DNA from 3 places in the Paenibacillus sp. FSL R7-0312 genome. Region 1 is predicted to be linked to each of the others. Evidence: predicted binding sites of a transcription regulator. Region 1 holds the regulator's gene; each other region holds the start of a gene.
The links. Region 1 encodes Rex, which represses fermentation and respiration genes when NADH is low (regulators of the CRP and FNR family bind a similar motif). Its sites were predicted from a motif close to TTGTGAAATATTTCACAA; they were not measured.

Region 1 (10,160 bases):
CAGGCTTTCTTCATGATCCGTGAACACCATCTCCGGTTCAATCATCCAGAACTCGATTAAGTGGCGGCGGGTTTTGGATTTCTCCGCACGGAAGGTAGGTCCGAAGGAATATACGCGTCCAAGTGCCATAGCTGCGGCTTCCATGTACAGCTGTCCGCTTTGGGTCAGGTACGCATCCTCTTCGAAGTACTTCGTATGGAACAGGTTGGTCGTCCCTTCAGCTGACGTTGGTGTCAGAATCGGCGGGTCAACCTTCGTGAATCCACTCTCATTGAAGAACTGCTGAACCGCACGGATAATCTCTGCACGAATCACCATTACTGCCCGCTGCTTGGAAGAACGCAGCCAGAGATGACGATGATCCATTAGGAAGTCGACACCATGCTCCTTGGGCGTAATCGGATAATTCTCAGTAAGATGCAATACCTCTATGCCTGTAACCGTCATTTCAAAACCTGACTGGCTGCGGGGCTCTTCACGGATAATTCCGGTAACATACAGCGAGCTTTCCTGAGTTAGGCTCTTGGCATCATCCCAGACCTGCTCAGGTACTTCCGATTTGACCACAACGCCCTGGATATAGCCTGTACCATCCCGAAGCTGCAGGAACTGAATTTTACCGCTGGAGCGCTTGTTGTTAACCCAACAGCCGATAACAACGCTCTCTCCGACATGCTCATTCACGCTCTTGATTACACTCTTGTTAGCCATGCCTAAGATCTCTCCTCTAATTTAGCCGTTAATTCCTTGCACAATACTGTAAGTATCGCGTGCAATGACAAGCTCTTCGTTTGTCGGAACCACAAGCACCTGAACCTTGGAACCAGCCGTAGAAATGCGGCGCGGATCGCCGGAGCGAACCTTGTTCGCTTCTGCATCCAGTTCGATTCCGAGGAACGTAAGATTGTTCAGTACTTTTTCACGCAGCAGGGAAGCATTCTCGCCCACACCGGCAGTAAACACGATCACATCTACGCCGTTCATAGCAGCTGCATAAGAGCCGATGTATTTACGCAAACGGTACTCATACATTTCAAAAGCAAGCGTAGAATTAGGCTCGCCTTTCTCCGCACCGTCAATAATATCACGCATGTCACTGCTAACGCCAGAAATAGCCAGCAGTCCGCTGTGCTTATTCAGCATGGAATTCACTTCACCGACAGACAGCTCTTCCTTGTTCATCACATAAGGAACGATTGCCGGGTCAAGGTCACCGCTGCGTGTACCCATCATCAGGCCTTCAAGCGGAGTCATACCCATGGAAGTATCTACCGACACTCCGCCAGCAACTGCAGTTACGCTGGCACCGTTACCGATGTGGCAAGTGATAATCTTAAGTTCGCCCAGAGGACGGTCCAGATAATCTGCAGCAGCTTTGCTGACGAAATCGTGGGAAGTTCCGTGTGCGCCGTAGCGGCGGACTTTGTATTTGTTGTACAGCACTCTTGGAATAGCATACATATAAGCCTTCTCAGGCATCGTCTGGTGGAAGGCAGTGTCAAATACAACAACCTGCGGTACTCCAGGCATATTCACTTCAGTTGCCGTAATCCCCATCATCGCAGCCGGGTTATGCAGCGGCGCAAGGTCAAACAGCTGGCGGATCTTTGTCTTCGCATCTGCATCCACAAGTGCGGAAGCTTTGAAGAATTCCCCCCCGTGTACTACACGGTGGCCGACAGCATTGATTTCGTTAATGGAAGCAATCACGCCATGCTCTTTGTCAGTCAGACAAGCAAGCACTTTGCGGATTGCCGTGTTGTGTTCAAGAATTTCACTTACTTCTGTTACTTCCTGTTTGCCGGTTGGCTTATGGTTCAGAATGGAGGAATCCATTCCGATCCGTTCTACCAGACCTTTGGCAAGTACAGATTCATCAGTCATATTGTACAGCTGGTATTTCAGTGAAGAGCTGCCGGAGTTAATTACTAAAATATTCATATACGGTCACCATCCTTGTCATACTTGAAGAAGCCTTCGCCCGATTTCGCACCCAGTTGTCCTGCACGTACCATCTTCTTAAGAATCGTTGAAGGACGATACTTCAGCTCGCCGTATTCACGGAACATGTTCTCAAGTGCGGCAAGGACGGAGTCCAGACCAAAGCGGTCTGCCATTTCAAGCGGCCCGTTCTGGAACTGATAACCGATACGCATAGCATCGTCAATATCTTCAGGGGAAGCAACACCTTCCTGCAGAACGTGCATAGCCTCGTTGATGAACAGGCAAATGAGGCGTGAGCTTACAAATCCGGGGGATTCATAAATCATAACGCCTTTTTTCTCAACGATCTCATCAACAAAAGTTTTGGTATCTTCAAAAGTGCTGTCGGAAGTTTTCAGTCCGCGCACGATTTCAACCAGATCAACCTTCGCTACAGGATGTATGAAGTGCATGCCGATTACGCGTTCCGGATACATTGTCGAGCTTGCAAGCTCAGTCAAACTTAAAGTTGACGTGTTGCTGGCAAGGATAATGTGGCTCGGACACACCTGATCGAGCTGATTGAATACCTTTTGCTTCGCTTCCAGATCTTCAACGATGGTCTCAATGACCATATCGCACGAGCTCAGTTCAGCGAAATGTGTTACTTTCTGGATACGGCTAAGAATAAGCTTCTTCTCCGCTTGGGTAATAGCCCATTTCTCCAGCTGCTTGTCGAGACTGGTCTCGATCATTTCGTAGGAGTAGTTCAGTCTGTCTGCAGTTTTCTCCACCAGCATTACATCCAGGCCCTTGGCTGCCAGCATTTCAGCAATCCCTTGACCCATTGTGCCACCGCCGATGACACCAATTTTTTTAAAGTTCATTTAAAAGTCTCCATCCTTTCAGGTATCTATACTTTTGTATTGTACCTTGTCTGTCGTAAAAAATATGTAGCCCGACATATAATGATATCTTAGCATGTCTGAAAAGTAAAAAAAAATAACCGGCATAAAGAATTATGCCGGTAAAAGGACACTGTCACGAAATTGACAACGAAATTGCTCTCCGGAGAGAACTTCTTCCTTCATTAAAATGTCAAGAGAGTAATCAAATACATTTCTTTGCTTATTGAGCAGGTCATTCGTGCGGACCATCAGTTCATCCAGAATTTTACTATTCTCTTTCATCAGCTCTTCAGTGGTTACCATTTGCAGATTCGCTATTCCGAGAGAGGTAAGTCCTGACTTCATCATCGTCTCTACAATATTCAGCGCCTGGTCAAAGTCTCCGCGTGAACCGGTACTGCGTCCGCCGTAATACATCTCTTCGGCAGCTGCTCCGCCCAGGGCAATCATGATCTGATTCTCCAGATAATCCTTCGTGTACAAATACTGCTCGGTCTGCGGATTATGTCTTACATATCCGAGAGCCTGTCCACGCGGAGTCAGAGTAACCTGGCTTACGCTTCCCGGACGCAGCAGTTCAGCCATAATAGCATGTCCCAGCTCATGAATCGCTACCCGCTGTTTCTCTTCATGATTCGTTTCCCGGTCGGTCTTCTCACCCATCATCACTTTGTCAATGGCCATCGAGAGATGACGCTGCTCTACCTGGGTCAGATTCTCACGCATCATGTAAATCGCCGCTTCGTTCATCACGCTTTCCAGCTGCGCACCTGAGAAGCCATAAGCTTCCTCGGCGATTTTATCCAGACTTACCGTTTCATGCAGCGGTTTGTTCTTGGCATGCAGATCGAGAATCGACTTGCGGCCTTTCTTGTCCGGCATGTCCACCTGGATGTGACGGTCGAACCGGCCCGGACGAAGCAGTGCGGAGTCCAGCATTTCCTTGCGGTTCGTTGCTGCTACCAGCAGAATGCGCGGGGTTTCATTGTTATAGATCCCGTCCATCTCGGTCAACAGCTGATTAAGCGTCTGATCGTATTCACGCTGCTGTCCGCCTTCACGCTTGCCGCCGATGACATCAATCTCATCGATAAAAATAATGGCACTTTGCTTATTTTCCTTAAGCGCACGGGTACGGGCATCCTTGAACAAATCACGGACACGTCCGGCACCGACACCGACATACATTTCCACGAACTCACTGCCTGATGCAGCCACAAAAACTGAGTTGGTATAATGTGCCGCAGCCTTGGCCATCAGCGTCTTGCCGGTTCCCGGAGGGCCGGTCAGCAGAATCCCCTTCAGCGGGCGAATCCCGAATTTGCTGATTTCTTCATGCCGGATCAGAAAGTCCAGTGCTTCCCGCAATTCCTGCTTAGCGTTGTCCTGGCCGCCGATTTCTTCAAAAGTCAGCTTGGAGGGCCCATTCTTCTTACGTTTCTTATCTGCGCCTGCATTTACCGTCAGACCGCCGCGTGCGTGGGCAATAAACAGGAGAGCAATGACCATGCCGAATGCAATAATCACAGGGAAAATGTTAATCCCGACAAAAACCATAAAAATCAGCATGACCGGAACAAATCCGGCCAGCACCTCTTTCCAATACTTAGGCATTGTTCCACACTCCCATCGTAGCCGCCGCACGCGGCAGAATGATGAACTTACTCTCTGTACCGTTGCTTAGACTCACATACACGTTGTTGTCATCAATTTCCGTTGTTGCTGTAACCCCGCTGTACTTGCTGTCTTGCGTCTTCAGACCATCCAGCTTAGCAGGTATTAATGTATACTTCCGGCTCTCCATCGCCTCTGCAACAGAGAACATGGCTTTATCCCAATACTCATCCAGCAAAGCGCTGGAGTTCTGCTGCACATCCAATTTGAGCGTCCGGCCGTTGATAGCTGAGCTGCCCTCTTTGGATACATACTGCACGAGCTCAAGTAATTTCGTGCCTGGCTGCAAATCAAGTTTCAAAGTAACCTCATTGCGTTTAATACTAATATGGGAATCCTTCACTCCCTCATAGGATGACACAAGCTTTTGCAGCGGCTCCTGCACAGCGAACTGGCGGTACGAATACCAGCCACCGAATAACAATGCAGCGGACAGCAGAGACGTTAGCAGTACAGGCATAAGACGCAGTTTCAAGAAACGTCCTCCTCTCAAAAATGACCGAGCATAAATCTATAATAATGACCAAACTAGCGTGTCTAGCGCCCTTCCGAGACTGACATGCTCGTAAGCATGTCTTGATACAAGTAGTAGTATATCATAAGTGTATATACCATTTTACATAAAAGTGTGAATATATTTAAAATTTTTGATTCTAATTTCTGGATGATCCAGTAGATTATCTTTCTTATCGGCAATACATGTGGACAGATTTAGCTTTGCTGGTAGGGTAACAGAAAAAGAGCGCCCTCTAGGCAATATATGCCTGTGGCGCTCTCTTTTTGTATGACATGGACTTAGGAGTCGCATTAATTCCTCCAGGACCAAAGCTGAAGCGGCTTTACCCTCTTTGTGAGGGTCGACGCTTCCATTATCCGTCTGCCGCTGGTGCGGACTCAGGTTCCGTTAATTGTGCAGATTAGGCGGATTTGCGGGCCCAGCGGACTCAGGTTCCGTTAATTGACCGATTACAACCCATTTCAGGCTCAAATGAACAAGATAACAGAATCTCAGTCCGCTTTGATGCCAAAATAAGCTTTTTAGAAGAAATAGGGGCTTCTCAGTCCGCTTCACTCAGCGATAGTTTGAATTTACACTTTAGCTTGATGCTGTCTGATTTCGCCGGCCATGTATTCTGCATAATCAATTAATAACGCATGATCATATCCGCCGCCGCTTATCCCTCCGCTATATTCATCCAGGCATTGCTTAAGCAATCCGTGATATTTAGCCGGCAAATGCTGCAGGCCCCACTCCCCGCCTTCCTTTTTGGAAGACACAGCTTCTTCCCGCACAAAATACAGCACCCGGCACAAATTCAGTGTGTAGTACACTGGAGAATCTATGATTTGCTGAGCTGCATCCCCAATATCACCAAGGATAGAATCCAGGTAATATTGCCGGTCCACCGGCAGAAACGCATCGCGGATAGGTTCGCCGTACAAAATAAATCCCCGCTGATAGACTACGGCAAATTGAGCCGCAAGATCTCTATCCTCATAACCGCCGCACAGATAATGCTCATCCTTTCTGTACCGGTCCAGATGAAAGTCCGAGAAATGAAACTCAAAAGGAGTAGGATGTACAAAGTTCTTCAGGTATTGCTTCAGTACAACAGTTAGCTCAATCCCGCGCTGGTTAGGCAGACTGTCGTGATAAGCTATCACTTTCTTGGCCAGTTTCCGGCTGACCTCTACAGGCAGCTTGTCGTGTATGACAATCAGCAGATCAATATCACTTTTATCCGGATGAAAGCAGCCCATCGCCAGCGAACCGTGCAGATAAATCCCGGACAAATTTGTCCCCAGCTCCTCTTTGAACAACGTTACCGCCTGATCTAAATAGGCTAGAATTTCCAACTTCGTGATCCTCCTGAATGTCAGTTATGGTTGAAGCAGATGCCGGGAATGAATACTTCCGATATGACAATCCGGTATGTATCATCGCATATACTGAGATGCTATCCAGCTGTCAAGCCATCGAAATGGATTCATCTATTCCTCCCCTATTATTAAGCCATAGCTCCAAGTAGGCTACAAGTCCAAGAATGGTTATAGATTGTTCTCTCCCTTGAAGAACCATTTAAAAAAGCGGGAGAACAGTTCAACTGTCCCCCCGCTCCTGCTGTAGTCCATTCTTGCTGCCGCTTACCGGTTGGGCAGGCTATACCCTTCACCGATGGCACTGCCGTCTGTGAAGCGATAGAAGCTGTAATAGAACCTGCCGTCCTTTTTGTAGAACAGCTGCCAGGCATATTCTCCGTTATACACTCCCGGCAGCAGCCGTTTAATCGTAATACCCGGAAGCTGGGCAGCTATAATATCACGGATCTGCGCCTCCGAAGTCCCTTTGCTGAGCTCCTCCGCATATAAATCATTTTCGCCTCCGGCTGGTTGGCCTTCCTTGGTAAAGCGGACCCAAACCATCAGCTTGGTTCCAGCATCATTTTTTCCGGTAAGCACCCAGTAAATCGCATTTTCATCCCAGACGGATTTCTGTGCTTTGGATACCTCAGTTAAGCCAGCCCGTGCTCTGGCAATCTCTTTGGCTTCACTCCGCTCGTTCCACTGATCCTTCATAATGTAGGCATAAAACTGGCTTAGTCCGAACAGAAGGAGCAGAACCAGGGAAATCCCCAGCGGAAGCCATTTTCTCCTCTTCTTCAACATGCAGCTTCCTTTCCAAATAACCTAAATTACCGTTTCAGCAGTCCTTCGAACGTTTCCTGCGCTTTGCGGCGGATAGCCTCTTCATCGAGTGTCAGACATTGTCCGTGCTTCACAACCTGTTTACCGTTGACCCAGACATGTTCCACATCCTTGGCACTAGCCGAATACACGGCATGGGACAAGAGGTCGGTATGCGGCAGCAAATGCGGCTGATCAATATCAATCGCAATGAAGTCAGCCTTCATCCCTGCTGCAAGCCGGCCTACCTGGTTCAGGAAAATCGAATGTGCACCATATTCTGTCGCCATGAGCAGCGCCTCAGGAGCAGGTACTGCCGTTGGATCACCGCTTACGCCTTTATGAATCAGCGCGGCCAGCCGCATTTCCTCAAACATATCAAGATTGTTGTTGCTTGCCGCGCCGTCCGTACCCAGGGATACCTTAACTCCTGCTCTAAGCAGCTCAGGAACACGGGCTACTCCGCTCGCCAGCTTCAGGTTGCTGCCGGGATTATGAGATACGCCAACATTATGGCGGGCCAGAATCTCAATCTCTTCATCGTTCAGATGAACACCGTGGGCGATCAGGGACGGCCGGGTGAACATTCCCAGCTTCTCCAGATGCGCGACCGGACGCAGGCCGTAATCGGCCACATTCTGCTCCACTTCATGGCGCGTTTCGGACATATGCGTGTGCATCGGCAGATCAAGATCATGTGCCGCCTGAACAAACTTCATGAAAAACTCCGGAGGACAGGTGTAAGGCGCATGGGGCGAGAGCATTGCAGTAATTCTGCCGTCAGCCTTGCCATGCCAGTTCCGGGCAAAAGCAATCGCCTCCGCCAGCTTGTGGTTCTGCACCTCTTCCGGACACAGGCCAATAACACCGCGCATAAGTACTGCACGGATGCCTGACTGCTCCGTAACCTCAGCAACCCGGTCCATATGATCATACATATCGAGGAAGGTCGTAGTGCCGCCCTTCAGCATCTCAAGAACGGATAGTGAGGTGCCCCAGTATACATCTTCACCGGTGAATTTCTCTTCCATCGGCCACATTTTTTCCTGCAGCCAAGCCTGCAGCACCATATCATCGCCGTAGCCGCGCAGCAGCGACATCGCCGCATGGCCGTGGGTGTTGACGAGACCCGGCATGAACAGCAGCCGGCTACCGTCAATAACCTCGGCATCCTCTTCAATTACAGGCTTCGCTTCACCTATGTAAGTAATCAGATCATTTTCGATGGTCATATAACCGCTCAGCACCGGCTTATCGCTGCCAGGAACCAGAAAACGGCCGTCTTTAATAATGGTTTTATTGCTGCTCATCTTCAGCTTCGTCCTTTCCGTCATGCAAATAATAAGCCAGACTCTGCAAATCCGTAGTGAAATCGGCGGCATGAATCCGGATATTGGATGGAGTCTTAAGAATTACAGGGGCAAAATTCAGGATCGCCTCAATGCCCGAATCCACCAGAATGTCAGCAACGTTCTGTGCTTCACTGTCCGGAACGGTAATAATCCCAATACGGATGCCCTGTGCACGGATGGTATCCCCCAGCTCACTCATCGGCTGGACAGTCAGCGAGTTGATCTGCTGGCCTACCTTAGGCTCATAAGCATCAAATACAGCTGTAATCTTCATCGTATCCTTCAAGTAGGCATTGTAATTCGACAAGGCGTGGCCGAGATTACCTGCACCTACCAGAGCTACATTAATCTGCTGGTCCAGCTTCAGAATATGCCGGATCTTCTCAATCAGATAAGAGACATCATAACCAATGCCCTTTCTGCCGAAATCACCAAAATAAGCCAGGTCCTTGCGGATCTGGGCGGGGTTGAGATCAAGCTTCTGTCCCAGCTCCTGAGAAGAAACTGTTGAGATTTCACGTTTTTGGAGATCGTTCAGGAAACGCAGGTACACTGGGAGTCTGCGAACAACGGCCTCTGATATTTTATCCGATTTCATGTTTTCTCCTCCTAAAGTTTTGATAGCATATGCTGCTTGATTCAACTTCACAAAACTTGCTTCGTAAGCATACGCTTAGTTTTGATAGCATAGCTTCACTGCTGTTAAGCCGGTTATAGGAACCGTGCTCCAGGCCTGCCCGTTTAGGCAGGAGCCGTGGAGCGCGGGACTTCAGAACAATAATTACTTATACATAATATCAGCCGGCGACGGATTATTAAACCCCGCCATCTTCAAGCCATTCTGCAATCCGCGGAACGATCTGATCCGTCAGCATATGCTCCATCTTGGGTCCGGGCAGCGAATACAGGAAATACTTCCCATAATAAGATTCGATTACCCTGGTATCATATACAATAACGATTCCGCGGTCCTGCGCGGTGCGGACCAACCGCCCGAAGCCTTGCTTGAAGCGGATTACGGCCTGCGGGACGGACAGCTTCATGAACGGATTCTTCTTCTGTGCCTGAAGCAGCTCAGACTTCGCTTCAGCCAGCGGATGATTGGGCGGCTGGAACGGCAGTCTGACAATAGCCAGACAGGTCAGAGCTTCCCCGGGAATGTCTACACCTTCCCAGAAGCTGCTCGTCCCCAGCAAGACTGACGCCGAGCTGTCCTGGAACCGACGGATCAGCTTGCTCCGGCTACCGCCTTCTACGCCTTGTCCAAGCACCGCGATATCCTGCGAAGTCAGGGCTTCTTTCAGCGGATCATAGACCTGGCGCAGCATCTTGTAGGAGGTGAACAGCACCAGCATCCGCCCGCGGGTAGCCACAGCAGTTTCTGCCAGAGAATGAACCAGTGTGTCCACAAAGCGGGCATCCCCAATGCTTCCCTTGACACTAGGGAAGTCACGTGGAATGACAAGCAGTGCCTGCTCACGGTATTTGAACGGTGACGGAAGCAGAGCTGTCTGTAGACGTCCCTGCTCTGCAGCCTCACCAAGACCGAGATTATCGATCATGAACTGGAATGACTTATCCACAGACAAGGTAGCCGATGTCAGGATGATACTCTTCT
Region 2 (10,160 bases), 140 kb from region 1:
GATATTGCTCGGCGAATCTTGCTGTGCTCATTCCTGAAGCCTGCACCACAATAGACGACAGTAATTGCGATATCCCTGAGTTGTACTCCATCCGGGTACCCGGTTCATCCGCAAGCGGCTGCTCCAGTACATAGTTCACCCAATGGGGGGAACGGGTCATCTTGGGGAAGGAATTCGCGCCGCCGAATTCGGTCCAGCGAAAGCCGGCAGACATGGTGAGCAGCTGTCCGATTGTAATTTGCTGCTTGCGTGTATCAGCGTCACGGCTGAGCTGCGGGAAGAATTCGCTGATAGGAGCCGAAGGACCGGAAAGCTGGCCTTGGTCCATCGCGATGCAGACCAGCGCGGAGAGTATGCTCTTGGTGCAGGAGTTGATCTTGGCAATCTCGGAAGAAGTGCACTGATCTCTATAATGTTCAAAGATCAGACGGCCCTGCTGCTGGATCAGACAGCTCCGCAGGTTCAGCGGCTCAAGGGAGTCGGAAAGTGCTGACAGGTTCATAGTTGTGTCCTTTCGTGAAACACACCCGGCCACCGTATGAACGGTGGCCGGGTGGTTCTAATGTAATCCGAAATGCGCCTCAATTCTGGACAGCATCTCTTCTTTGGTAGTATGGGCATTTCTTATATAGTGCTGCACGTGATGCTGTCTTGCCTGCTGCAGAGAACGATGTGTATTCTCAATGATACCATCCAGCGTCTCACGCTTAGCCCGTTCCGGATCGGATAGATCAGGGAAGAGATCCAGCATTCCCCGCAGATGATCACGGTTGAAGTAGTCCCTGCGGATCAGCTCGTCCTCCGCATACACATATACGATCCGCTCGTCACCAGCTATAGCCCGCAGAAATTCCGGTGCAATATCCGTGTCCACCACAATAGGCTTGGCATTACCCATCTGCAGCAGCTCGAGAATGATAAATTCTACGCTTTCTTCCGCAGCAGACACCAGCCACTGGTTCCTGTCGTTATCCGGTCCAAGGAAATACCATTCCCAGTCAACGAAATACCTGAGAATCGCCGGATGGTCCTGCGGATTAGCCAGCTGCTTATATTCAAACGAATGATCATCGGAAGAATAATAATTCATTCCCCACTTGGCGGATATCAATTCGGCCATGGTGCTTTTACCCCCGCACGGCCCTCCGCAAATCCAATACACATGCTTCAGATATTGTTTCAATAAACGGTCTGAAATTTTCAACTTTCATTCCCCCTGTAAATGATTACTGAAGAGCGGGGGATACTCTGATTCTGCTTGCATGAAATGTCCAGGTCGCCGGCATCTGCTTACACCACCTTTGAAGGATTCCTTTGTATTATCTCAGTCTGCTGTATAGATGTCCAATCCAAGGCAGCTTAGTCAGGAAGCGAGGTGGTATCAGAGACAACACCGAAGGTTGATCCTTTGATATAAGCCTGGTTCTGCAGAGCTTCCAGCTGTTTAGCGGTGCCGGTTACGACTGCGCCAATGATTGTGATATCCTCCGGCTCCAGAATATCATTATCCCCGGCCAGGCTCTGATGAACCTGATCTGCTTCCCAGGTGAAGTTCCTGCCGTGCTTGCGCAGCTGCTCGACACTGTTAATGAAGGAGTCCACACCGCCGTAAGGAGCGAACTGCTCGCCGTGAAATCCGTAGATAATCATCGAATCAGCCGCGATGGTTTGCCGCGTTTCCTTCAGGTATTTTTTATAAGAGGGGGTATATGCATCCGTCCAGAACCAGACAGGCTGCACCCCGGCAGGGATAAGCTTCCGGGTCTCTTCCAGCGTATAGGCTTGGTCAAAAGACAAAGCCAGCTCCACAAGTGTATCGTCTTCCAGCTGCTTCAGCAGACTGATGCTGTCCTCGTACGTTTCATAAGCGATCTCCGGATGGTAAAAGATCATTTCCCGGTCCCCTGTGGCAGAGTTGTAACGGTGTGTGGATGCTGTGCTCAGCTGTTCCGGCAGAGAAATCGCTCCGAATGCGCCATACCTGCCGGTGGAGCGGCCCAGCAGATTATAGGATTCCTCGATGGGCTGCCAGATATAAGGCTTATTTCCCAGCCATTTGTAAGTCTGATTGTAGGTTTCGCCGCCAAAGCTATCTAATTTCACCGACTGGTTGCTGATGTGCACATTGGGGGCGCTGATCTCATTTTTCCAGAGAATCTCTGATTGTACCTTGCTGCCCTGATACAGCCTCAAATGGTAGAGGCCATACCAGATAACGGCGAGAATAATGGGGGTTACGATAACAATGATGCCAATGGTCTTCAGGGTGGAGCGGAGTCTGGCTTTGTGAATGAGCTGCTGAGCCTGCTTCCCTCCGAAAATAAACTGGTCCTGTTCTTGATTCTGTTCCATTTATTGACCCTCCCTATAGTGTTTGATGAATTGGTTTTTGGCGCGCGTAACATGAGTCTTGAGCGTATTCTCATTCATACCGTACAGGGATGAGAGCTCCTTGTAGGTCAGGTTCAGCTCATATTTGAGAATCAGCAGCTCCTGATGCTGCTCAGAGAGCAGAGACAGTGTGTCGCGGATATTCTGTGCGGTTTCCCGCCTCAGCAGCTGAATCTCCGGCAGATGGGTCAAAGAAAGAAGCTGAATGTCGTCAACATCGACCGTGGGATGGCGTTTATCTTTCCTCTTAAGATCATAGAATTGATTAGTCGCTACCCGGAACATCCAGCCCATGACTTGTTTCGGGCCGATGCCATCCTGATAGATTAAGTATTTATAACAGGTGTCCTGAACGATATCTTCAGCATCCTCGCGGGCGAGTCCGCGTTTTCTCAAGTACCGGTATAGCAAAGTTCCGGCTTGCTGCAGAAAGTGATGAATGGTTTCTTTGGCCATGTCCTGCCCCCTTCCCCTATACAACGCTAAGCTCCGTGAAAAGTTTACAGCAGCCGTTACATCCAGTATTCCTTAATTATAAATGTTCACTACCGGCAACCGCCTCACCTATTCAGTTAATATAATATCAGTATGTAAAATATTAGCTGCATCGGAGGGTATCTATGTATCAGGATAAGGAATTGGTGATTCGGCCCATAGCTGAAGGGGATCTGTTCAGACTGTGGGAGCTCTCACATAAAGAGGAAGCACCGGAGTGGAAGAAATGGGATGCGCCTTACTACGAACACAAGCGGATTCCGTGGGAAGAGTATTATGGGAACAGAGCGGAGATTGTTGGATGCGGAAATAATTGGGTAATAGAAGTAGAGGGCGAGGTTATAGGCGACGTCAGTTACTATTGGGAGCATAAGCCATCCTTATGGCTGGAAATGGGCATTATCATCTATGATCCGGCATATTGGAGCAGTGGTTACGGGACAAAAGCTCTCAGGCTATGGATCGGTCATCTGTTCAATGCTTATCCGCTGGTCCGTGTAGGCTATACCACATGGTCCGGGAATGTGCGGATGATTAGGACCGGGGTGAAATTAGGCATGACGATGGAAGCAAGACTCCGGAAATGCCGGTACTACGACGGGCAATTCTATGATTCTATTCGAATGGGACTGCTTAGAGAGGAGTGGGAGGCCTTAGAATTGAAAGGATCAGCCGCTGAAGGTTCGCGTACAAAATTAGACAAATAAGCATGAAATGCCTGCATTTTGCACGATATGAAACAATCAAAATGCTTGTTTGTGAAAAAAGACACAAATTCGTGAAAACTATCACTTTGTTATCATAAAATTTTAATATATAATAAAGTTAATTAAAAGAAACAGGGGGAATAAAAATGAAATTATTCAAAGTTTTAGTAGTAGCAGGGGTATCCGCAGCATTGTTGTCGGGTTGTGGATCGAATAATAATGCAGCTAATGATGCAGGGGCAGCAGCAACTACAGCTCCAGCCACAGAGCAGACTGATGCAAAAAGCACGGCTTCGATCGTTAACCAGGCAGATGCCTTCACTGCTGCTGTAAGCGAAAGCGGCAACTGGATTATAGCGGTTCTGAACGATCTGACCGTGGACAAGGATGTTGTTGTAGCCGGTGAATTCCATGACAAAGGCGATGCAAGTGCAGCAATCTATCGTAAGCTTGCCCTGTATGCACAAGATGCAGACCACAAGGTTACAGCTACCTATACTCTGACAGCACCTAAAGTAACTGTGCAGAGCGAGAACTTCCGCGTTCAAGGCGGTACAATCAAAGGTGACGTATATGTAGAAGCTAACGGATTCAACCTGTACAAAGATGCTACCATCGACGGCAACCTGTACTATGCAAGTGAAGATGTGAAGGCTACTGCTGTGATCGAAGGCAAAGTAACCGGAGCAAATGAAGTTAAATAATTCAATCCTAATACAGCAGCTACATTAGTATATTGTATTGCAAACAGCCTGTAGACAGGCCCTCTGGGGCTGGCTCTATGGGCTTTTTTGTATTCTGTCCGGAAATATTCTATAGTATTATGGAAGGTATTGTAAGCGTAAACACATGGGACAGGGGATGCAATTATTCATGAAGAATAGCCGGAGATTGGGGATGGCTGCCGGAGTGATTCTAGTTTCCGTAGCCGTACTCTATTTACTTTTGTATATGTATGAAAGACCTGGCGGATGGTCTGACCAGCGGATGTCCCGCTTACTCGGAATGGAGCAGACCCTCCAAATTCCACTTGGCAAAAGTCCGGAAGAAGCTGTCCGGCTGTTCCGCGGCTCCGACTCGATGACAGTAATTCATCAGGAGCCTGCAGCCAGAGGGGAGCTGGTATTTCTTACCCGGGCGGGCCAGCAAGATAGCAATAATCTTCAAGTAGAGTATGTCCGCAAAACCTGGCTCGGATGGAAGTGGGTATGGGGAGGCGGCTACGGAATGGGCGGAGATCCGGACAGCTCTGCATTAAACTATATGTGTTTTCCTGAACTGGAGCATATTTCGACTCCATTTCCCATGGTGATCGGAGAAGTTCTGAACCCGTCCATTCAGCATATTACAGTCGAGCAGAAGGAGGCAGGGACGGATAAATCTGAGGCGAAGCTTATTAAAGTCGGATCAGACCGGACGATTTGGTTCGCTTTTCAGCCGGCTACGGCGGGTGTCCCGTTTGAGATTGAAGGACTTGATGAAGCGGAGGGAATGATTGCATCCAAAATAATAACAGACGCAAGAGACAGCGGAGCGATTCCGCTTGGTAAATGAAAATAAAAGTGTGGGGGCACTCTCACCCCCTTCGATGATGGAAGTGTTGCACAAAGTACAACAATTTCCTTGTAATATCAGCCGTAATCGCAAATTGTTGTACGAAATGCAGTATTCCTCCGTCATCAAGCCGATAAATGGGATAATTGTTGTATTTCAGAGTCAATTTCATAATTCCAAACCCTTGCTGGGACTGTTTTTTTTAGGCATAAAAAAAGGAGTACCTCCCCAAGTTCTCGAAGATATAGGCGACCAAACCAACACCCGAGAACGAAAAGAGGTAATCCCTATCTATTCCATTCGACAAGAAGAACTGTTTTCCTTCAAGGAATTGTTCCTGATGCGCCCGGAAGATAAATACAGCCAAATCTTTGAACACTTAGATCTCGCCAAGGTTCTGCACGTTCTTCGGAAAAAGAACAACCGGGGCCGGCCCGAACAACTGAATGTACCTGCCATGATCTATTCCTTGCTCATCGCTAAAATGGAGAACATCGAGTTTGTTTCTTCCCTGGTCTGGCGTCTTACCCATAGCGAAGAGTTTCGGGCGCAGTGCCGATTTACCGGCTCCGATAATATCCCGAGCGAATCTTCGTATTCCCGTTTGATTCATGCGCTGGAGCACACGGGGATGCTTGAAAAACTGCAGGATACCTTGGTGACCTCTGCCCTAGAAGAAGGCTTTGTAACCGGCACACATATTGCCGTGGATTCCTCCATGGTCGAGGCTTGGGATTGCCAATTTAGCGAATCGGCCGCCAAGCGCCGTGCGGCTCGCCGAGGGCAAAAGCCAAATGAGGCTCCAGGAGCCCAGCAACTTCAGTTCAAACTTCCCGAGCCTGAGCCTGAGGCGGCTGTGAACGAACCACCGAAGAAACCCGTCTACGACAAGCGTGGACGTCCAACGAATGCGGCAAGGGAACGCCGGCGTCAGGAACAGGAAGCATATGACCAAAGTCTCGGACCGTTTCAGAAAACCATTGAAGCGATGTTACCTTACACGTATGACGAACTGCTGGCCGCGCTGCCCCGGCATGCCGCGCGTTGTGACAAGAAAAATACGAAGGGTCGAATGACGAGCTACTACGGTTTCAAGGCGAATCTGCTCGTCGATACGGACTGCCAGTATATCTTGAGCGGCCTCTTTAGTTCGGCGAATCTGAATGACCAGCGCATGGCCGTTATTCTTCTCAAAGGCCTGCCCCTGAAGTTTCCCACACTGAAGGTAAAGCATATCTTGGGCGACAAAGGGTACGACTGCGCGTCTATCTACCAGTTGATTCATTCGTTAGGTGCCTATCCGGCGATTCCCATGATTCACCGCAAAGATCCGCCCGAGGGAATGAACGTGGACTACACGCCGGTATGCTCCCAAGGACATGCCTACCGCTACGACAGTTTTGATGCCAAGTACGAAACGCTGAAGTATACCCAGCCGAGCGAGTGCAAAGGCTGCCCACTACTGGGTTCCGGATGCCAAAAGGTGTTTAAAATCCGCATCCAAACGGATTTGCGTAAGCATACCTATCCCGCAAGAGGGAGCGAAAGCTTTACAGAGCTGTACAAAAAGCGTACGGCAGTGGAACGTGTTTTTGCCTATCTCAAAGAGTATTTTGGCATGAAACGCACACGTCACCGCGGCGTACGGGCAAGTGTCGATTTCCAGCTCAGTACACTAGCTTACAATCTTAGTAAGTTTGCATTGGACAAGTTGAACAAACAGTTGAGCAAATCCCAGCAAGTAGCCTAATTTTCTAAAAAATGACCTCAGATCTGGGGCCGAGTCTAACTATTCAGCAAACTGAATTATGAAATTGACTCTTTCATACAACATTCCGCCCAAATACCCAGTTATCAATGATCCCGAGTTGCAAAACGTACAACATTTCTCTATTGGCCTATTGATGAAGGTGAGCTTACTTAAGAATCTTTATTATAAGTTGCCTGATAAGTTGCCTGAAAAGAGGACGAAGACTCCGGCGCCGTGCGGACACGGACTGCCAGGGTCTTCGTCTGTATTTGTGATCTATTCCCAAGGATAACTAATGTTATGTTATGCCGGTAATACTGAAGTAAGGGATTTCGCATAGGATGCGGATTCCAATTCTTCAGCCGGTGATGTTCTAAACTGTAAATGATACAGCTCCGCATAGAGCCCATCCTGTTCAATGAGCGCATCATGTGTGCCTTCTTCAACAATTCTCCCATGATCCAGAACAATGATCCGCGAAGCCTCCCTTACCGTTGAGAGCCTGTGGGCAATCACGAGGGTGGTCCGGTCTTTCATCAGCAGATCAAGCGATTGCTGAACCAGCCGTTCGGACTCGTTGTCGAGTGCTGAAGTAGCTTCATCCAGCAGCAGGAGCGGCGCATTACGCAGAAAAGCTCTGGCGATGGCGAGGCGCTGCCGTTGACCGCCTGATAAAGTAGAGCCGTGTTCACCGATCTGCGTGTCGTATCCTTCAGGCAGCCGCATAATAAATTCATCTGCACCTGCCAGGCGGGCAGCTTCCCGGATTTCTTCATCGCTGGCATGTTCAGCACTGAACGCGATATTATCCCGGATGCTGCCGGAGAACAGGTAAGGATTCTGCGGTACATAGGAGATCCTCCGGCGCGCCGCCTCAAGGTGATCATGTACACCATAACCGCACACGGTAATACTGCCGGCCTCCGGTTCATAGAGTCCGCAGCACAACCGTACAAGTGTCGTCTTGCCCGAGCCGCTGGGGCCGACAACGGCAACCGTCTCGCCATGCTTCAGCTCAAGACGGATCCCGCTCAGACAGCTTCCCTCCCTGGACTGGGGTCCCTCGAAGCTGTAGTGCAGCCCCTGTATGCTTAGTGCAGCAGCTTCCGCCAAGGCGGTTGCTTCAGCGGCGGCTACCGCTGCGGATACGGCAGTATCCTGTCCAATGCCAGATGCTGCCCCTTCCCGGGGAGCATCAAGAATCTCAAATACACGGTCAGCCGCCCCGAGTGATTCCTGTACCCCGCCCCAAGTCTGCGACATGTGGACGAATGGCCACTGAACACGTCCCATCAGGATGATGAAGGCAAGCACTTCACCCGCCGAGGTCTCACCCCGCAGCGCTGACCTGGCAATAAGGATAGCGCAGCTGATCATTACAACATTATTAATGAATGCAGAAGAATGCCAGAGCAGCGCGTTCAGCAGCGTTTTTTGCTTCTGCAGCCGGTTCAGCTGCTCGCGTTCAGCTGCATACCTGCCCAGCAGCGTATTCTCCAGTGAAAATGAACGGATAACCTTCATCCCCTGGAGGGTCTCCTGCAGGATTCCCCGCAGCAAGGCTTCCTGGGCATAGATTTGTGTGTACAGCTTGCGCAGTCTGCGGTCAAAGAAACGCCCGGACAGAAAGACAACGGGGCCCGTTCCAAGTGCAAGGAGTGCAAGCCAGACATCCATACTGGCCAAATACAGAAATGCAACCAGGCAGAGCAGAAGATTATAACCCAGATCGTAGACCAGACTGCTAATCATCCCCATGGCCGCTCCGGCATCCTTGGTATTCCGGGAGGTCAAATCTCCGGAATGCATGGCTTCCAGCTGGCGGTAAGTCAGCCGGTGGCTGGCATCAAACAGCTTCGTCCGGAAATCCCAGGCCATCCGGCTGTGTACGGTGAAGCGGAGATAATGCTGCAGCATAAGACAGAGAATAATCAGGAAGCAGGCCAGCGAACAAATTAGGGTTATCCGTGTCAGGGACTGCATATTGGTACTGTTAATTGTATCAATGAAAACCTGCTGAACCGTAGCAAATCCGACATCCAGGGCAAGCCTGGCCATTAGCAGCACTATGGCTGCCAGAAAGCCGATCTGGTATGGCTTGACATAAGGAAGCAGCCGCTGGAGGGCTTCCCGGAGCCGGATTCGGCCGGATGAAGATGATTTAGTATTCATTTTGCAGTCCTCCTCCGGCAGCAGCCTCTGTCTGAATGCCCGCCTGGGCCATAGCATGATATTTGCCTTGCAGTGCCATTAACTCCATATGGGTCCCTTGTTCAACAATTGCTCCGGCCTCCATGAAGTAGATATGATCAGCGTACTTAATAGTTGAGAGCCGGTGGGCGACTACAACCGTTGTCCGGTTCGTCATCAGGGCCTTCAAGGCCTGCTGGACAATCTCCTCATTATGGCTGTCAAGCGCAGCCGTAGGTTCATCCAGCAGCAGCAGTCCCGGCTCGCGGACGAATGCCCGGGCAATGGAGAGCCGCTGGCGTTCACCTCCCGACAACGTAAGCCCTCTTTCTCCGATGACCGTCTCATACTGCTGTGGAGTCTGCATAATGAAATCGTGGATGCCTGCATTCTGTGCGGCAGCGATCACCTCTTCACGGGAGGCTTCCTGCCGCCCCCAGGCAATATTCTCGTATAGTGTTCCTGAGAATAGATAAGGCTCCTGCGATACATAGGCGATACGGCTGCGCCAGCTACGCGGCGGAATGGTTTGTAAGGGCATACTGCCATGATGAATGCTTCCTCCGTCAGGCACATAAGCGGCAAGCATTAGCTGAAGAATTGTGCTCTTGCCGCTCCCGCTGGCTCCGGCGAAAGCGGTAACCTTACCTGGCTCAATCCGCAGCTGAGTTTCAGTTAATACCTTCGTTTGTCCGTACCCGAAGCTGACATTGTTGAATATGAGCGGCTCCTGTCCGGCAAGTGGCAGATTAACGGTATCCCATGCTTCAGCCAGATGCCCTGCGGTACCGGGATTAGCAGGGCTGATGCCTTCTTCGGTTAAATCCATGATTTCAAATAAACGCTTCCCCTGTGCCAGCGAAGCCTGCAGTTCTGTCCACAGGTTGGCAAGCCGCGATACCGGATTCGAAATTTGTTCAAAGCAAATGAGAAAAGCAGCAACGGCGCCTACATCAATCCGCCCTCCAATTACAAGATAGCCGCCGTAGGAGAGTACATACAGCAATCCGCCCAGAATAACGGCCAACGGCATATTGTAACCTACAGCCTCTATCCGTGAGACCGGCAGGTGG
Region 3 (10,160 bases), 2.7 Mb from region 1:
TATGACGGACAGGCTGCGCGAAGCGCTGTCGCAGAATGAAGAGGAGAAGGAGAAGCTGTCCTCCATCCTGGCGAATATGAGTGATGGTGTGGTTGCGACGGATGAGAGCGGCGCAGTCATTCTGATGAACACCCGCGCCGCCTTGATGCTGGGTGCGGAAGGGCCGCTTCCGGAAGGAGCGCCGCTCGATGAGCTGCTCGGACTTGACCATGAGCAGTCAGGATCGCTGGCTCAGGGCAATGCCCAGTCGGCAATGCTGCATCTGTCCCCGATGGGCGGAGAGGACCCTAATATTGTGCGGGTCACCTTCACCCCGATCCACCGCCGTGAAGGCGGGCGGATCGCAGGGACGATTGCGGTGCTGCAGGATGTTACCGAGCAGGAGAACCTCGAAGAGTCCCGCCGCGAGTTCGTGGCGAATGTATCCCATGAGCTGCGGACGCCGCTTACAACGATTAAGAGCTATGCGGAGGCGCTGGATGATGGTGCGCTGGAGGATCCGCAGCTGGCCGTGCGGTTTGTCGGGGTCATCCGCAACGAGACAGAGCGGATGATCCGGCTGGTTACCGATCTGCTGCATCTGTCGCGTCTGGATTCCAAAGAGTCCAGTCTGCGCATTCAGCAGACGGACATTTCCGAGATGCTGGAGGATGTGGCGGACCGCTTCTCCTTCCAGATCCGCCAGAAGCGGATTCATATCAGCACCAGAGTGCACAAGGAGATAGCCACTGCCTGGCTGGACCGCGATCAGATTGATCAGGTGCTGGGGAATCTGGTTTCCAATGCCCTGAAATATACGCCGGAAGGCGGAACGATCCGGCTTGAAGCGCATAAGACTGAGGACGGAATGCTCGCAGTATCTGTACGCGATTCCGGGATCGGGATTCCGAAGAAGGACATTGAACGCATATTCGAACGCTTTTACCGGGTTGATAAAGCCCGCTCGCGGAATATGGGCGGCACGGGTCTCGGGCTGTCCATTGCCCGGGAAATTGTCAAAGCGCACGGCGGCTCCATTTCCCTGCAGTCTGAGCTGAATGAAGGCTCGCTGGTAACGTTCACGCTGCCTTTGATGAAGCATAGGGGGAGTGAGGCGTGAAGGAGAAAATCAAGTCATGGATGCTGGTCTTGCTGATACTCGGAAGCCTCGTGGAGAGTTATTACCTGATTTACAGGCTGCCGGGCAGCGACTCGGCGGTGTTATCGGAGAATCTGTATGTGAAGACCGATATTATGGGCCCTAAAGAAAAGGTCGAAAATCTGCTCTATCCCGATAAAATGATCATTCATATGGGCGAAGACAAACACACGCTGTTCTATCCCAGCTCAACCTTCTATAATCTGATTCTGAACCGGCTGAAGGGACGCAGCTTCGAGAGCTTCCAGCGCCGCTCGGTGCAGGACTTCGACTGGAATAAGATCCGCCGGGAGAATCCGGGCATTGAGCTGTCCTTCGGGGCAGGTATTCCGGTAACGCTGCTGCAGCGGGTGATGCAGATCTCGCCGGATTCGCTGTTTGAAGGAGAGAGCATCGACCGGATCTGGATTTACAATATCAAGAATGATTCCAAAGCACATGCCATCTTCTTCAGCACACGCGGTGATATTGTCTATGAGGCGGCGAAGGCGGACCTGACGGTGCAGGACGTGCAGCAGCATGTGGACTTCGGCAAGAACCTGACACCTTATACCTCTGTGAACGGCGAGTATTATGTGCCTGAGGCGGCCATCCCGCTGGTTGAGGTAGTGATGCCTGCGGGTAAGTATACGATTGAGCAAATGCAGAGCAATCTGTTCATCGATGCGGGCAGCACAAGATATATTCCTGAGAAGGACGGCTCCAAGATCTACACCGACAGCAAGCGCAGCCTGCAGGTGGATCAGGAGCAGAACTGGATGAGCTTTAGCGATCCTGCCGCCCTTCCGGATGGAGACAGTACACCGGCGAAGGATGCGCTGGAGGCGGTGGATTACGTCAACATGCATGGCGGCTGGAACGGAACCTACAGGCTGGCTGCTACAGAAGAAGGCCGGCAGGACCGCAAGGTATCTTTTCAGCAATATTACGGCGCCTACCCGTCAGGTTCCTATCCGATCATGAGTGATTCTCAGCTCCAGTACGGAGTGATTCATCTGGAGCTGCAGCAGGGGACCGTATCCTCTTATGAGCGCTCCCTGATGTATATGGATGAAGAGAAGTCGGAGAAAACAATTGTTGAGCTGTCCGGGGGCGAAGCGCTGAAACAGCGTCTTGCCCAGATTGGAAGCTCCCTGCGGATTACTGATCTGACACCCGCCTATATGCCTACGCTGACAGGGGAGAAGCTTAAGCTTCATCCGGTCTGGCGGGTTACGCTCAGCGACGGCAGTGTGCTGACGCTGAATTAGATTAAGATTATCTAAGGAGGAAACGGTATGGACTGGGGAAGAGCCAAAAGTGTATTAATCTACGCCTTTCTGGTGCTGAATCTGCTGCTATGCTATCAGCTATGGATAGATGTGCGCGATCAGGTCAGCGCGGGGCTTGACTTCACTTCCCTGTCCGCAGAAACGCAGGCGGTGATGGAGGAGAAGGGCATCCGGCTGCTGTGTCCGATTCCGGCTGCCACTCCGCAGCTGCCGGATATCACGTACCGCTATTCCGGAGAAGAGCAGAACGAAGTGCCAGTGAAGCTTAAGGAGCCGATCGACAGCAAGCTGATGTATTCCTCGTTCTCCGAACTGAGCAGCCTGCTGGAGAGCCAGATTACGGATATTGCAAATTACCGCTTTGATTCACAGGAGAGCGAGGTGGGCAAGTTCGTGCTTCATCCGCTGGTGGACAATAAGTGGTCACTGTTCAGAGTAAGGCTGGAGCTGATTAACAGTGACCAGAAGATTGTGGCGTACCGATGGCCGCAGATTGAGATCGGTGCCAGCCGGAGCGATAATCTGCAAAAGGTGCTTCCGGCCTCGCAGGCGCTCAGCAGCCTGATCGAGAAGTATTTCCCGGCCAATTCTGCGGTGAAGGAGATTGAGCTTGGCTATTACGGTGAATTATTCAACTCCGAGAGCCAGGTGGCTTCGCCGATGTGGCGGTTTATGCTGGAGAACGGCAGCGCCTATTACGTGGATGCAATAAGTGCGGACATTATCAGTCCTAAGACAACAGAGTAGAAGGAGCAGGAGAGATATGGGGATTTCATTTACAGTACTGTCCAGCGGTTCTACCGGGAATGTGACGGTGGTGCGTAACGGCGAGACCACGCTTATGATCGATGCGGGCCTTAGCGCGAAGCGCATTGATGAGCTGCTGGCCATGCGCGAGCTGACGGGAGCAGATTTAGACGGGATTCTTGTGACCCATGAGCATTCCGATCATATCAAGGGGCTGGGGGCGATTGCGCGCAAATACGATCTTCCGATCTATGCGAATACCAATACCTGGGGAGCGATAGAGAAGGGAATCGGCAAGATTGCTGAGCATAACCGGGTCATTATGGAAACCGGGCAGCACCGGGATTTCGGCAGTATGCGGGTAGAGTCGTTCGCGATTTCCCATGATGCTGCGGAACCGGTAGCCTACAATTTCTACGACGGCAAAGAGAAGCTGTGCGTAGCGACAGACCTCGGGTATGTCAGTGATAAGGTGAGGACGGCAATATCCGATGCCGATGTGCTTGTGCTGGAATCGAATCATGATATTGAGATGCTGCGGATGGGGCGTTACCCGTGGAATACGAAGCGGCGGATTCTTGGCGATCTGGGGCATTTATCCAATGAGGCGGCGGGAGCGGCGCTCAGCGAGATACTGACGGGGCGGACCAAACGAACCTATCTGGCCCATTTAAGCAGAGACCACAATATGATGGATCTGGCGAAAATGTCCGTACGCGGGGCGATGGAGGACCGGGGCTGCTTCTTCAAAGACAGCGAGTTCAGGCTCTGTGATACTTATTATGACCGGCCTACGCCATGGGATAAGGTGAGCCAGTCATAAGACGGTCCAGTTCAGCGATTTGGTGCTCCAGCTCCTGACGGGTGAATAGCCCTTTGGCAATCAGCAGCTCAATCAGTGCACTTTGGACAAGAATCAGATGATAGTGTTCATCCTTGAGATCCCCCAGCTTGCCGATAAACTGTACCAGATCCATACTTGTTGAGAATGACTCCATAGTCCGGCCCTCCTTTTAAATGAATTGTAGCAGTAATGTAAATATTTCACATGTTATTTAACACAGAAAAAATGTGGGCGGCGCTGTTGCCTGTGATACAATCATATAGAGCGTTCTAATACTATTGTAGTCTTTTAAGTTGCAAAATATTCCGTATATAAGCTTATAAACTTTTTAGTAGGTTGAAAGAATAGGAGACACCCCTTGCGCTTAGAACCCACAGGAATGTGGTGAATGAATCAAGTGAAACCTTTTAGCACTTTGTGAAGTCTAAGAGTTATAGCGGTTAAGCTCGGGCGTGGTTGCTTGGCGTTCAGGTCTTGAATGCGGTGGCAATAGAGGGGAGAGGATTTAACGTGGGATTGTTTGATGATGATTTCTATTCAACCAAGGTGTCGAAGCGCAGAACCGGCAAACAGGGTACCTCCAAAGGATATGCCGAAGGGAAATGGTCTGTCCGCAAGTCGCGTCGTTCGCTTACAACCTGGCAGATTTCCCTGATCAGTTCAGTATGCAGTGCGGTTGTGGCTGTATTGCTGTTCAGTCTGGTCACGGGGCAGCTGACCGAGGAGAAAGCGCAGGCACCGGCGGTTATTGATAAGGTAGCGGTAAGCAGCGCGGATCCGTATGACCGGATTATTCAGGCTGCTGCGCTTGTCCGCCCGGCGGTGGTAAGCATCATTAACCATAAAGAAGACAACGAAGAACTCAATATTCTCGATGAGTCTGCACTAGGCTCGGGGGTTATCTATAAAAAAGACGATAATAAGGCGTTCATCATTACCAATAATCATGTCATTGAAGGCGCCGGCAAGCTGGAGATTGTGACGGTAGACGGCGAGACCCGCAAAGCGGAGCTGGTTGGTGCTGATAAGGTGAGCGACATTGCAGTGCTCTCTATTGACGCCAAAGGAATCAACACCGTTGCGCAGATCGGCGATTCCTCCAAACTGCGTCTGGGTGAGACGGTCATTGCCATCGGCAATCCGCTGGGGCTTGGGGATACGCTCACTTCAGGTATTGTCAGCTATACGGAGCGGACGATTCCTGTATCGCTGAATCAGGATGGGGTATACGACTGGGAGCAGGAGGTTATCCAGACCGATGCTGCGATTAATGAAGGCAACAGCGGGGGCGCACTGGTCGATCTGGACGGCAAAGTGATTGGCATCAACACGATGAAGATCTCTGATACGGGTGTGGAGGGGCTGGGCTTCGCCATTCCTGCCAACCATGTGATGGAGACTGCCGACGAGCTTGCAGCTAAAGGGAAAATCGCCCGTTCATACCTGGGTGTGTACTCTGTGGATCTGAATAATCCGTATGTACCGCTGGCTGAAGACCAACGCAAAGAGCTGAACCTTCCGAATACGGTAACCGACGGGGTTGTGGTATTGGATGCAGTGGGACCGGCGAAGGATGCAGGCCTGCAATTCAACGATGTCATTACCAAGTTCGATGATAAGTCGATTACATCCACCTTGTCTCTGCGCAAATATTTGTATGATCACACCAAGATCGGCGATGATCTGCAAATCACATTTTACCGCAATGGTGAAGTGAAGCAGGTGACGGTACAACTTCTTGAGAAACCCGAAGAATAAAACCGGAAGCTGCCGTATATAATAATAGTGCAGTCACGATAACGGAAACGGTTCATGCCGTCCTCTTATGCAAAATATGAGAGGACGGTGCCCGTTTCAAGTCCAAAATAATGGGGTAAACAATGATATCAGCTATAAATATTACAATTTAGTACAACTGATAACCCTTACATTGGGAAGATGACCTTATAAGGGAAAAAACGGAGAAATTCGGATAGGACAGCTTGCCTTTGTTATTAAGGTGTGGTAACATGAAATTATTCATACAATTGATACCTAATTCTCGCATTGAAAAGGGCTGTCAAATGAATTACAACCTTTCTCAATGTGTGAATTTTTTCTTTGTCTGAAGATAAAAAGAACATATTAATTTAAATTTGTGGAGGTAACACACATGCAAACAGGTACAGTTAAATGGTTCAACGCAGAAAAAGGATTCGGTTTCATCGAAGTTGAAGGCGGAAGCGACGTATTCGTTCACTTCAGCGCAATCACTGGCGACGGCTTCAAAACTTTGGACGAAGGCCAACGCGTTGAATTCAACGTTGTTCAAGGCAACCGCGGACCACAAGCCGAAAACGTTGTAAAACTGTAATTAATAGAAGGTACCGTCCCCGCTTGTGAAAGTTGGGACGGTCTTTTTTTATCGTTACTGAGCTTGTAACATAAAGGAAGGGAGGAACGGCGATGAACTACCGGAAGAAGCCTTTGGAGGAAGTACCGGAAGAAAATACCGCAATATGGGCCTGTACCAACGATGGATGTAACGGATGGATGAGGGATAATTTCGCATTTGAGCATGCGCCTTCTTGCCGTCTCTGTCATTCCCCGATGGTTCGTAGCATGAAGATGCTGCCGCAATTGCTTAATTCGAATGGCGATCTCAAATCGCTTAAGAAAGGTATTTCCATTACCTAAACCAATGCCTTTATGGATCAAGACAACTATAAATGATGGACAAATCCAAGACGGTGAAACCGTCTTATTTTTTTTGCTTTCTTTATGTAATATTGTGATATTTGTCACAAATTTATTGAATTTCATGCTGAATCAGGGTGTATAATGTGATAATTATCACACTTAAGGCCCTGAAAATTTGACAGAATAGACATATTGAATGGGGAGAAGGAAGGGGAGAAATATGGATACAGTAATGCTGTCGCGTATACAATTTGCGTCGACGACGATTTTTCATTATTTCTTTGTGCCGGTATCGATCGGACTAGCGCTCTTAATTGCTATTATGGAGACCATGTACGTTAGAAAAGGCAATGAAGAGTACAAAAGAATGGCGCAGTTCTGGGGGAAGCTGTTCCTCATTAACTTCGCAGTAGGCGTAGTGACAGGGATATTGCAGGAGTTCCAGTTCGGAATGAACTGGTCTGACTATTCGCGCTTCGTCGGTGATGTTTTTGGAGCCCCGCTGGCTATCGAAGCTTTGTTGGCCTTCTTCCTGGAGTCCACATTTATCGGAATCTGGATTTTCGGCTGGGATAAGGTATCCAAGAAGGTCCATCTCGTCTCGATCTGGCTGGTAGCCCTCGGAACGATGCTGTCGGCATTCTGGATTCTGCTGGCCAACTCGTTCATGCAGCATCCGGTAGGCTTCCAGATCAATAACGGGCGGGCTGAAATGAATGACATTTTCGCATTGATCACTAATGGGCAGCTGCTGGTGGAGTTTCCGCATACAGTGCTTGCCGCCTACGCTACAGGCGCATTCCTAGTAACGGGTATCAGTGCTTATAAATTGCTTAAGAAGCAGGATGTTACCTTTTTCCGTAAATCGTTCGAGATCGCGGCTATTGTCGGTATTATCTCTTCATTTGGCGTAGCCGTAGCAGGCCATGCCCAAGCGCAGTATCTGGTGGAGACCCAGCCGATGAAGATGGCCGCCTCCGAAGCATTATGGGGTGAGAGCGGTGACCCGGCACCTTGGACAATTTTTGCCAATATCGATACGGATAACAAAACCAACAGCAATGAAATTCAGGTTCCATATCTCCTGAGCTTCCTGTCCTACAGTAAATTCTCCGGTGAAGTGAAAGGGATGAATCAGCTGCAGGCGGAATATGAGCAGGCGTACGGACCCGGAGATTATATCCCTCCTGTCAAAACAACCTTCTGGAGCTTCCGGATCATGGTTGCGGCAGGCTCGCTGATGATTGCACTTGGCGTGTATGCGATCTACCTCATGTGGCGCAAGAAGATGGACAAACCGAATACCTGGTTCATGCGGTTCATGTTCTGGGGGCTGCTGCTCCCGCCGATTGCCAACACTTCGGGCTGGATTATGACGGAGATGGGGCGACAGCCGTGGACAGTATTCGGACTTATGACTACAGAAGACAGTGTATCGCCTAATATTACAAGCGGACAGGTGCTGTTCTCCGTAATCTCCTTTACAGCGATTTACGCCATACTGGGTGCAGTGCTGATCGGGTTGTTCGTCAAGGTTATCAAAAAAGGCCCTTATGCTATGGATAACGAACACGGTGAATCCCACGATCCGTATAACAAGGAGGATTAACCCATGTCACTTAATGAATTATGGTTTCTGCTGATTGCGGTGCTGTTTGTCGGGTTCTTCTTCCTTGAAGGATTTGACTTCGGCGTAGGGATGGAGACGCAGATTCTGGCCAAGAATGATACAGAACGCCGGGTACTGATTAATTCCATCGGGCCGTTCTGGGATGCCAATGAAGTATGGCTGATTACGGGAGCCGGCGCAATGTTCGCCGCATTCCCGCATTGGTACGCGACACTCTTTAGCGGGTTCTATATTCCGTTTGTGTTCGCTCTGCTGGCGCTGATTGCCCGCGGTGTTGCTTTTGAATTCAGAGGCAAACGCGATTCGAAGGTATGGCAGAAGACTTGGGATGTCTGCATCTTCTTCGGCAGCTTCCTGCCGCCGTTCCTGCTGGCTGTTGTATTTGCCAGCTTCATCAAAGGCTTGCCGATTGACGGGGATATGCAGATGTATGCCGGCTTCTTCGATATCGTTAATGCCTATACAGTTGTAGCAGGAATTACAGTAGTCCTGCTGTGTCTGGTACATGGATTGATGTTCACTACACTACGCACCCTTGGAGATTTGCAGGAGCGGGCACGCAAGCTGGCCCAGAAGCTGCTGTTTCCTCTGGCAGCGCTGCTGGTGGCCTTCGTTATTATGACGTACACCATGACGGATATCTTCGATAAACGCGGAACGCTGCTGTGGATTGTAGTCGTTCTGGGTGTAGTTGCTTATCTGCTTGCCGGATACTTCATGACGAAGAAGAAGGATGGTTATGCCTTCGGAATGACCGGAGCAGTAATGGCGCTGTCGGTGGCTTCGATCTTCATCGGACTGTTCCCGCGGGTCATGATCAGCTCGCTGGATCAGGCGTTCAACCTGACGATTACGAATGCGGCTTCCGGCCACTATTCACTGAAGGTAATGACGATTGTCGCGCTCACGCTGCTGCCATTCGTGCTGGGCTATCAGATCTGGAGTTATTTCGTCTTCCACAAACGGGTTCACGAGAAGGAGCATCTTGAATACTAATGGATAAAAATTTGCTTGGGTACAAAGGAGTAAAGCCTGTCTTTCTGCTTGTCGGCTTCCTTACCCTGGTGCAAAGCCTGTCCATTCTTCTGCTGGCCAAATCGCTGGCAGAAGTTGTCTCTGCGCTGTTTGCGGGAGAACCGCTGAAGGAACAAGGGGCTAAATCGCTCTTGTTCCTTCTTGCGTTTCTCGTGCGCCATGCCTGTGCCATGCTGATGAGCCGCACGTCTTACCGCTTCGCGGAAGCTACCGGCAGCAGCATGCGGAGACAAATGATGGACAAGCTGTTCCAGCTGGGACCGAGGCTGGCAGGCGACCGGGGAACCGGGAATGTGGTCACACTTGTGCTTGAAGGAGTAACGAAGTTCCGTACTTACCTGGAACTGATTATTCCGCGGATGGTCGGCATGGCAGTAACACCGGCTCTGCTGCTTGTCTATGTGTACACCCAGGATACGTCCAGCGGTGTCATTCTTACCTTAACGATGCCTATTATTATTGTCTTCATGATACTGATCGGCATGACGGCCCGCAAGCAAATGGACCGCCAGCTGAAGTCCTACCGTACGCTTTCCAATCATTTCGTGGATTCGCTGCGCGGGCTGGAAACGCTGAAATTCCTTGGGCGCAGCCGCAGCCATAGCGAGAGTATTGCTACGGTCAGTGACCGCTACCGTTCAGCCACGATGCGTACGCTGCGCGTGGCCTTCCTGTCTTCATTCGCCATGGATTTCTTCACCATGCTGTCGGTAGCTTCGGTTGCAGTAAGCCTCGGCCTGCGTCTGGTAAATGAGCAGATGACACTCGTAACGGGCTTAACCATCCTGATTCTGGCTCCGGAATATTTCCTGCCGG

Region 2: the regulator Rex is predicted to act here: its motif matches at 3,643-3,660, upstream of MKX70_RS18425 (polymer-forming cytoskeletal protein).
Region 3: the regulator Rex is predicted to act here: its motif matches at 6,769-6,786, upstream of MKX70_RS05990 (cytochrome ubiquinol oxidase subunit I).

Annotation. Positions count from the first base shown of each region.
Region 1 is NZ_JBBORE010000001.1:4,070,063-4,080,222, reverse strand. It holds gene asnS (asparagine--tRNA ligase) at 1-711, opposite strand, end outside; gene MKX70_RS17830 (acetate/propionate family kinase) at 733-1,941, opposite strand; gene MKX70_RS17825 (3-hydroxyacyl-CoA dehydrogenase family protein) at 1,938-2,810, opposite strand; gene MKX70_RS17820 (AAA family ATPase) at 2,943-4,445, opposite strand; gene MKX70_RS17815 (hypothetical protein) at 4,438-4,980, opposite strand; gene MKX70_RS17810 (aminoglycoside adenylyltransferase domain-containing protein) at 5,595-6,362, opposite strand; gene MKX70_RS17805 (cell wall elongation regulator TseB-like domain-containing protein) at 6,651-7,172, opposite strand; gene MKX70_RS17800 (amidohydrolase) at 7,199-8,500, opposite strand; gene MKX70_RS17795 (redox-sensing transcriptional repressor Rex) at 8,487-9,140, opposite strand; gene dinG (ATP-dependent DNA helicase DinG) at 9,358-10,160, opposite strand, start outside.
Region 2 is NZ_JBBORE010000001.1:4,212,087-4,222,246, forward strand. It holds gene MKX70_RS18400 (serine hydrolase domain-containing protein) at 1-502, opposite strand, end outside; gene MKX70_RS18405 (hypothetical protein) at 560-1,120, opposite strand; gene MKX70_RS18410 (anti sigma factor C-terminal domain-containing protein) at 1,360-2,352, opposite strand; gene MKX70_RS18415 (RNA polymerase sigma factor) at 2,353-2,847, opposite strand; gene MKX70_RS18420 (GNAT family N-acetyltransferase) at 3,012-3,593, shown strand; gene MKX70_RS18425 (polymer-forming cytoskeletal protein) at 3,740-4,297, shown strand; gene MKX70_RS18430 (hypothetical protein) at 4,467-5,147, shown strand; gene MKX70_RS18435 (transposase) at 5,137-6,897, shown strand; gene MKX70_RS18440 (ABC transporter ATP-binding protein) at 7,201-9,069, opposite strand; gene MKX70_RS18445 (ABC transporter ATP-binding protein) at 9,059-10,160, opposite strand, start outside.
Region 3 is NZ_JBBORE010000001.1:1,387,858-1,398,017, forward strand. It holds gene walK (cell wall metabolism sensor histidine kinase WalK) at 1-1,099, shown strand, start outside; gene MKX70_RS05955 (YycH family regulatory protein) at 1,096-2,388, shown strand; gene yycI (two-component system regulatory protein YycI) at 2,416-3,156, shown strand; gene MKX70_RS05965 (MBL fold metallo-hydrolase) at 3,173-3,979, shown strand; gene MKX70_RS05970 (hypothetical protein) at 3,948-4,154, opposite strand; gene MKX70_RS05975 (S1C family serine protease) at 4,511-5,758, shown strand; gene MKX70_RS05980 (cold-shock protein) at 6,153-6,353, shown strand; gene MKX70_RS05985 (cold-shock protein) at 6,446-6,676, shown strand; gene MKX70_RS05990 (cytochrome ubiquinol oxidase subunit I) at 6,900-8,288, shown strand; gene cydB (cytochrome d ubiquinol oxidase subunit II) at 8,292-9,305, shown strand; gene cydD (thiol reductant ABC exporter subunit CydD) at 9,305-10,160, shown strand, end outside.